DNA from 2 places in the Empedobacter stercoris genome. Region 1 is predicted to be linked to the other one. Evidence: riboswitches for the same ligand, from Rfam matches in the RefSeq annotation. Region 1 holds a riboswitch; the other holds the start of a gene.
What was found. Region 1 has a riboswitch for S-adenosylmethionine ahead of NZD85_RS02680 (homocysteine S-methyltransferase family protein). Riboswitches for the same ligand answer to the same signal wherever they lie in the genome.

Region 1 (4,441 bases):
AAATAATGGCTTTTTTATCAGCCACATAAGCTTGTTTCTCAAGGAAAGCCTTCTGCTTTTGCAAAAGCTTTACTTGGGCTTCAAGCTCCATGATCTTTTGTTCTGGTGACTTTGGCATATTCGAGGGTGTTTGGTTCTCCCAATCAAAGGTACCAAATTTTCTGAGCCAACTCATAACTGTACTTCGGGCTTGGATGCCATACTTACGGCAAGCGCCCACAGTAGATAATTCCCCAGACTCAATTTCTTTTACAACATTCAACTTAAAAGACATACTGTAATCGCGCTGAGTACGTTTGACATAATTGCTTCTTTCTTCCATAATAACGATTTCTTTTTTGTATCGCTATTTCAGGACGGGACATTTTTAGATTTAAAAAAAGCCTCAAGATAATTTAAGGCTTTTTATCCTAAATATTACTCAAAAGCAATTATTGAAAGATTTGTATTTTCTATAATTTCTTTTTGTTTAAGCTTCTCAATATCAATTACACCAACTATATGGTTGTAATTTTTACTCTGATAACGTTCTTCTATTTCCTCAAAAAAACTTGAAACATCATCTGTTTGGTTTTCAAATCCAATGTAAACACGTTTTTTCCCATTTTGATTAAAAATACCCTCGTGTTGATTTTCATATTTTCGAATCGAATATTTATAGTCATATTTCAACGCAGAAATATCACTCAAAACCGCTGAAGATGTAGGGAAACGCCCAGCTCCTTTTCCATATAAAAACTGCTCATCGGAAAGCGAACTTCCGATCAATACACCATTGTATTCATTATTTACTAAAGCAATCGTTTTATTAAGCTCAACAAAAGTTGGTAAAACTGTAGACGTAATTTCTCCTGTTTGATGATTTATTTTTGAATTCGCAATTAGCTTAATTGTGTAATTTTTTTCGTTCGCATATTTAAAATCTTCAACTTTCAAAGCAGTAATCCCTTTACGAATAATAGCTTCTACTTCAATTTTTTTACCAAAAGCATGTAATGTAATAATCGACAATTTACTCGCTGCATCAAAACCTTCCACATCTGCCGTTGGATCAGCTTCAGCAAAACCACTTTCTTGTGCTGCTTTCAAAGCATCTTGATACGATTCATTTTCATTCGCCATTTTAGTCAAGATGTAATTTGTTGTTCCATTCACGATTCCAGAAACATAATTCAATAAATCATTATCGAAATATTCTTCTAAATTTCGAATAATTGGTACAGAACCACAAACAGAGGCTTCATAAAGGAAAGAAACATTGTTTTGTTCTTGTAATTCTAATAATTCTTTGTGATGGTCAGCAATCAATTTTTTATTGGCACTTACGACATGTTTCCCATTAACAAAAGCTTTTTTGATGATATCATAAGCTGCATCTGCATCAGAAATCAATTCTACCACAACATTTATTTCATCATCATTTAAAATATCTTCTGCATTTGTTGAAAATAATTCAGCTGGTGCATTTCGTGTTTTTGAATCATCTTTAATTACAATTTTTTTAATCGCTGCATTTAATTGTGGTTTCTCTTCTAAAACCTTATAAATCCCCTCTCCTACTACGCCAAATCCGAATAATCCGATATTTATTTTTTTCATTTATTTATTTCTTTACTATTGATTTTATCAGAAAATGTGAAGAAAAAAGGAAATTTTAAAATAATAACAATTGAATCAGTTGTATTAAGAATAATACTGAATGATGGTTATCGTAGTTATTTATCTTCCCTTAACAGGATGGAATTAGCACCTTGATTGTAATCAGGTTGCTAAAGTTTCTTAGGGCCATTTCCCTCCACTTTTCTTGATAAAATATAAAATTTTACTTGAGCTATTTCTGAGGGCAAATTTAGTACAAACTATTTCAATTTTCCAAATATTAAAACATACATTTGTTTATAATTTTCTAATTAAAGTTCTAATATGATTTAATTTCAGAATTATTTTCTAAAATTTTTATTATTTAATGATTTGATTCTATAAAAATGATTAAAAAGTAAAAACAAATCTTCTAATTAATTCTGGAAAATTCAAAAAACCTAATAATATTCTAATTTAAAACACCTTAAATAAGTATTAAAGATATTTTTTACATCAATTAACGTATTGTAAGAATATTTTTCTATGTTAATGATTTTACAACCAAAAATAATCAGGTTAAGTTTATGGAATGATTAACTTATTTTGACATGTCTTCTTCAAATAATAATTATAATGATTATCATTTTTTTATTTTAAAAGGAATGGATAATTTTGCAGATAACCTTATAAAGAATAGATGGAGGGATTAGGCCCGTAGATATCTTGGCAACCCAAAGGAAAGTTGGGTGCTACATCCTACTCAAAAAAGAGAAAGATAAGGACTTACCTCGCAATTCTTCCCATAAGGTTTTAATAAAATAGTAAAATGAAATTAAACGATATACTAAAAGAACGTATTGTTATTTTAGATGGTGCTATGGGAACAATGATCCAAAAGCACAATTTGCAAGAGGAAGATTACAGAGGAGAAAGATTCAGAAATTTCCATACATCTTTAAAAGGAAATAACGATTTATTGGTGTTAACACAACCACAAATTATCAAAGATATTCATAGAGAGTATTTAGCTGCTGGCGCAGATTTAATTGAAACAAATACATTTAATGCGAATATCATTTCGATGATTGATTATGATATGGTTGATTTAGTTGATGAATTAAATTCGGAAGCCGTTCGTTTAGCGAAAGAAGCTTGTGCGGAATATTCTACTCCAGACAAACCTCGATTTGTTGTTGGTTCTTTAGGTCCTACAAATAAAACAGCATCGATTTCACCTCAAGTGAATGACCCAAGTTACCGTGACATCGATTTTGACACTTTAGCTAATGTTTATTTTCGACAAGCTAAAACAATGTTAGAAGCAGGTGTTGATGTATTGTTAGTTGAAACTATTTTTGATACCCTAAATGCTAAAGCAGCATTTTATGGAATTCAAGATGCGATCGAAAAAACTGGAATCAACGTTCCATTAATGGCTTCAGGTACGATAACAGATAAATCTGGACGCACACTTTCTGGACAAACAACTGAGGCATTCCTTATTTCTTTAGAACATATTGATTTACTTTCAGTTGGTTTAAATTGTGCGTTAGGTGCTACAGATTTAATTCCATACTTAGAAGTTTTAGCAGAAAAAGCTCCTTTTTATGTAAGTGCATATCCAAATGCAGGTTTACCTAATGCTTTTGGTGGATATGACGAAACAGCAGAAATGATGCGTGAACATATTCGTCCATTTTTAGACAAGAAATTGGTCAATATTATTGGTGGTTGTTGCGGAACAACACCAGATCATATCAAATTAATGGCAGATTTAGCAAAAGAATACGAACCTCGAAAAATCAATGTTGCATGTCAAGCGTAAAAATTCAACTTTCTGGATTAGAACCATTAATTGTACGCGAAAATTCAAACTTTGTAAACGTTGGAGAACGCACAAATGTAACTGGTTCAAAAAAATTCTTACGATTAATCAAAGAAGAAAAATTTGAAGAAGCACTTCAAGTTGCGCGTGATCAAGTAGATGGTGGCGCACAAATTATCGACATCAACATGGACGAAGGTATGCTTGATGGTATAGCTTCAATGGTAAAATATTTACGATTAATTGCTTCCGAGCCTGATATTTCAAAAGTTCCCATCATGATTGATTCTTCTAAATGGGAAATCATCGAAGCTGGATTAAAAAATGTACAAGGAAAAGCAATTGTCAACTCTATTTCTTTAAAAGAAGGAGAAGAATTATTCATCGAGCACGCCAAAAAAATCAAACGTTACGGTGCTGCAACTGTTGTAATGGCATTTGATGAAAAAGGTCAAGCTGATAATTACCAACGTCGTATTGAAATCGTAAAACGCTCGTATGATATATTGGTCAATCAAGTAAAATTCAATCCAAAAGACATCATTTTTGATGTTAATATTTTCCCTGTTGCAACAGGAATGGAAGAACATCGCCGAAATGCAATCGACTTTTTTGAAGCGACAAAATGGATCAAAGAAAATCTTCCTTATGCGTTAGTTTCGGGTGGAGTTTCCAATGTTTCGTTCTCGTTTCGTGGTAACAATGCAGTTCGAGAAGCAATGCACTCAGCCTTTTTATACCACGCAATTCAGCACGGAATGGATATGGGAATCGTTAATCCTGAAATGATTGAGATTTATGATGATATTCCAAAAGACTTATTAGAACATGTTGAAGATGTTTTATTGGATAGACGTGATGATGCCACAGAACGATTGATTGATTTTGCTGAACATTTAAAAGGTGTTACAAAAGAAAAAAAGAAAGATGATTCTTGGCGTGAATTACCTTTAGAAAAGCGAATAGAAATAGCTTTGGTAAAAGGGATTACTGAATTTATTGATGAAGATACGGCTGAAGCATTAGATCAAATTA
Region 2 (4,441 bases), 1.1 Mb from region 1:
TACTGGTGCGTGTGGAAAAACACCATAATAAGAATTCTCGTATACTTGCTTGTCTGGGAAAACATCAAAAAGATTATTTGCTCCAATTGTAAAGTTAAAATTCTTCGTGATATCAAATCCAATCGATGCATCTGTCACTACTTTTCCTGTATGTTCTTGCACACTTCCCCATGGATATCCATCCTTTGTCACTTTACCGAAATAGGTGTTACGCACCATAAAATTGAAACCTGAAATCGAATAATTCAATCCTAAAGTTGCTTTAGCTTTTGGACTCAACGATTCAATAATATTCACTTGATCTGGTCCAAAAAACTCTTCAGTCGGAATTGTTAAAGCTTCAGGGAAATGGTATCCCACAATTTTTGTCTCGTTAATATTTGCAGATAAACTTGTATTTAATTTTCCTCTACCCAAACGCGTATCATACGAAATCACTAAATCCAATCCCTTTGTTTCTGTGTCAATCGCATTCGTAAAAATACGTGCTGTTGCAACATTGTACTTTTCTAAAATAGGATCTGTGATATCAGAAGTCAAGACAATACGATCATCAACTCGGATAAAATATCCATCTAAAGTAATGAACAATTTTGAAGTCGGACGAAAAGTTAACCCTAAACTTGCATTGATTGATTTCTCTTCTTTTAATTGGTCTAATCCAATTTCTCTCGAAAGATCAGATTCATTTCGAATAATTCCTTTTGTAACTAAAACTTGATCTCCGTTATCATTTAAGAACAAATCTGTGTACGAATTACTGAAATATTTTTGTTGTAACGATGGCGCTTTAAATCCTGTAGAAACAGCTCCACGAACCGAATATCCTTTTGCATATTCATATCTTAAGGCTAATTTTCCATTAATTGTACTACCGAAATCTGAATAATTCTCAAAACGACCTGCTAAATCAGCAGTGAAATTTCCGAATTTTAATTCTCCATCCACATAAGCGGCAACAGAATGTCGATCTCCTTTTACTGCATTCAAAGGTGAAAATCCTACAAAAGATTCTGATCCAGAACCAGAATAAGATGCTTCATCTCCAGCTTCGATTTTATATTGTTCAAAACGGTACTCTCCTCCAAAAGCTAAACTAATGTTTTGATTGATTCGTTTTGAGAAATCTAAGTTTACCGTATTTTGTAAAAATTGATGTTTACCAGCATAAAAATCGGTTGGTGAATCAAGTCCTAATGATTGGTTGATTGAATTTTCTAAATCATATTTAAATGAATTTAACCCAAATGAATTGCTCAAGTCGATTTTCCATCCATCGTACGAATAACGTAATCCTGTCGAATTTGAATAATCATTCACATTTGATTTTAATGTCGCTTGAAATCCTGTTGGATAAATTTTCAACGCATCATCAGACAATTCGCTTGGTAATCTTCTAAATCCAAAACCTTCTCCTTGTCGCAACGAAACACCTCCGAAAGAATAAAAATCCAATCGATCATTAATTGCTGTTTCAGCATTCACAAAAAATTGTTGATTCTTGATTGCCGCATCACCAATTTGAAATCTAAAATCTTTTCTTGATAATCCTAAAGCGGCTATCTTCGCATCATCCGCAGCTCGTGCCGCATCTGGATCATCAGCGAAATCATATGCAAAATTATCTCCAAAAATATCTAAATTATGATCTTTCGAACGATTCGTTTTTTTACGTTCACTTACAACCGCAGAAAGCACAATCGAACCAGACTGACCTAATTTTGTGCCGAAACTACCATTAAAATTATACGTTTCACCATCGTTACGCGAAGTTTGTCCGTAAGTCAACGACGCATCACCTCCAGGTTTAGATTTCAGCACTATATTCACAACACCAGCAATTGCATCAGAACCATATTGCGCAGCTGCACCATCTCGTAAAACTTCAATCTTGTCGATAGCAGAAATTGGAATTGCACCTAAATCTGTTCCAACAGAACCATTCCCAACCGTGTTTTGATAATTAACCAACGATGTGGTATGACGTCTTTTTCCATTCACCAACACCAATACTTGATCTGGTCCCATTCCACGTAAAGTCACAGGATCAACGTGCTCTGTTCCGTCTGCAGAAGACTGTCGAACCGAATTGAAAGATGGTATAACGACGTTTAAGATATCATTTACACTCAACTGAGGCGAAGACGTTTTTAATTTTTCAACATCAATGATGTCGACTGGAACCGATGAATTAACAACTGTTCTTTCAGAAGCACGACCTCCGATTAAAATAACCTCGTTAAGATTTGTTTCTTCTTTTTCTACTTCTTGTGCAAAAAGAGTTGATGCGCAAATAAATGCGAATGAAGCAAGTAAAAATTTGTTTCTTTTCATTTTCAATTTTTCATAAAACTTTCAAGAAACCAACAGATAAAAGTGAAATACTTTTACTCATCTTTCCCTTTGATAGGTTGGATTTAGCACCTTAGATTATAAGTCATCTGGTTGCTAAGGTTTCATCGGGCCAATCCCTCCGCCTTTCTTGATAAGTTATGCAAAGGTAATGTTAAAAAACAAATTTGCAAACAAAACTCTATTAACTTTATAGAGTTATTTAATCAAATGAGAAATATCCAATTCTTGACTTTCTTCGAGATTCATCATCGCGTTGATTCGTTTGAATGAGGTGAAATTTTCTAAATCTCTTACTTTTATATTTTTCTCCATAATTTCTCCTGTTTGCAACAAAGCCTCTCGCATTGTACCTTTCAATAAACAAGAACGAGGCGTTACCCATTGCGATCCATCATAAAAAACGATATTCGAATAAATACAATCGGTAATATAATTTGATTTAACTAATACCAAATCATCTGTTTTTGATTCCTTTACATACTCATCGAAAAACCAGCGGTCCAAGTATTTGTAGGTATAATTTATTTTATTTTCAATTTCAAAAAGTTGAATGGTTTCAATTGGTTTGATTTGATACGGTAGAAATTCTACTGATTGAATTTCGCGGTCATACACTATTCTAACTTTATATTTTTCATCTGTTAAATCTTCAGGTAGTTGAATAATTTCTTCTAATACTATCGGATTAATTTCAGTAAAATTATCAGTTCGAGTACGATCAAATCTCGCTTGATGATATTCTAAATGGCGTAATTGTTTGTTTTCACAACAAATGGATTCAATAAATTGGAACATATACTTTTTGGATTAATTCTTCATATTCTGCTTTCGCTTTACTTTTTGCTGTGATTCCTCCTCCACTCTTGAAAATGAAATCGTTTTGATTATTTTCTATAAAACGAATCATCACTGCACTATCTAAATTTTCGCCATCGAAAACACCAAAAACTCCTGTATAAAAATTACGTTCGTACTTTTCAGCTTCTAAAATAATTTCAACGGTTTTCTTTTTAGGCGCCCCACAAATAGAGCCTGCGGGCAATAGTTGATCGAAAATTGTTCCCAAATTCTGGTAATAATCTTCCTTCAAGTCTCCTTTTATTTCAGAGCTTACTTGTAACAATGTTTTATCATTTGTTTTCAATTCTTCTATGTAGCGATAATCTGTCACCTCAACATTTTCGGAAACCAAACTCAAATCATTTCGGATTAAATCCACAATTGTAGCATGTTCGGCAGCTTCTTTTTCATCATCTAAAATCAATTGTTTAGCGTGTGGAATTGACGCATCAATTGTTCCTTTCATTGGATTTGAAAAAATTTTTTGATGTTCTATTTTCACAAAACGTTCGGGTGAAAAGCAAACAAAATCATTTTTATATTTCAGTTTATATTTCGCATCCGAAAAAGTATAAATTTCGTCTAATGATAAGTCTGTTTCGATTTTTGTAGGAAGCGTTAAATTCGTCAAATATGAATTTCCAAACAAAAGATTATCGTGCACATGTTTAAATTTTGGCAGATATTCATCGAAGGTAATTGGAAATTTTTTAAATTCGAAAGCCTTTTCAAAAGTTTTTTTTTGAGTACAGTTGATTTCAAATTTAATCTCTTCTGATAATTTATTCAACGGAACAATTTCTCCATTTTCTTTTAAAAAATCAATCATAAAAAAAAAGGGAACTTTTGCAGCTCCCAATTCATTCATTTTCGTAAAAATCGAATGCTTTGCTAACATTCGATAAAATTAATATTATTCTTGATTTGTACCAAGTAGATCAATTTCTGTTTTTTGATCATCTATTAATAAAAAATCTTTCACTAATAAATAGGCCATAATTTGAGCAATAGGAAATGTTGCCAAAATTCCGACGAAACAAATATAAGCGCCTATTTGAGATAAAATACTGTATAATAATACGGTTAACAATATGTACCAAAAATTTTTCATTCCAATTTTATACGATAACTTAATACTGTCTATGACACCATAATTCCCGTAATAAATAATGTAAGGAGTGAAAAAAGTAACCACTGAAAGTAGAATTCCTATGATTATAAAAAGTGGTAAAATCGCAAATATGGA

Region 2: it holds a riboswitch for S-adenosylmethionine, as region 1 does, so the genes downstream of both, NZD85_RS08030 (TonB-dependent receptor plug domain-containing protein) here and NZD85_RS02680 (homocysteine S-methyltransferase family protein) in region 1, are expected to answer to the same signal.

What each region holds. Positions count from the first base shown of each region.
Region 1 covers NZ_CP104209.1:578,161-582,601, forward strand. The annotation lists gene NZD85_RS02670 (helix-turn-helix domain-containing protein) at 1-322, opposite strand, end outside; gene NZD85_RS02675 (homoserine dehydrogenase) at 418-1,599, opposite strand; SAM riboswitch class I at 1,717-1,814, opposite strand; SAM riboswitch class I at 2,263-2,363, shown strand; gene NZD85_RS02680 (homocysteine S-methyltransferase family protein) at 2,408-3,406, shown strand; gene metH (methionine synthase) at 3,394-4,441, shown strand, end outside.
Region 2 covers NZ_CP104209.1:1,693,106-1,697,546, forward strand. The annotation lists gene NZD85_RS08030 (TonB-dependent receptor plug domain-containing protein) at 1-2,334, opposite strand, end outside; SAM riboswitch class I at 2,389-2,492, opposite strand; gene NZD85_RS08035 (aminotransferase class IV) at 2,551-3,150, opposite strand; gene NZD85_RS08040 (aminodeoxychorismate synthase component I) at 3,134-4,093, opposite strand; gene NZD85_RS08045 (hypothetical protein) at 4,109-4,441, opposite strand, start outside.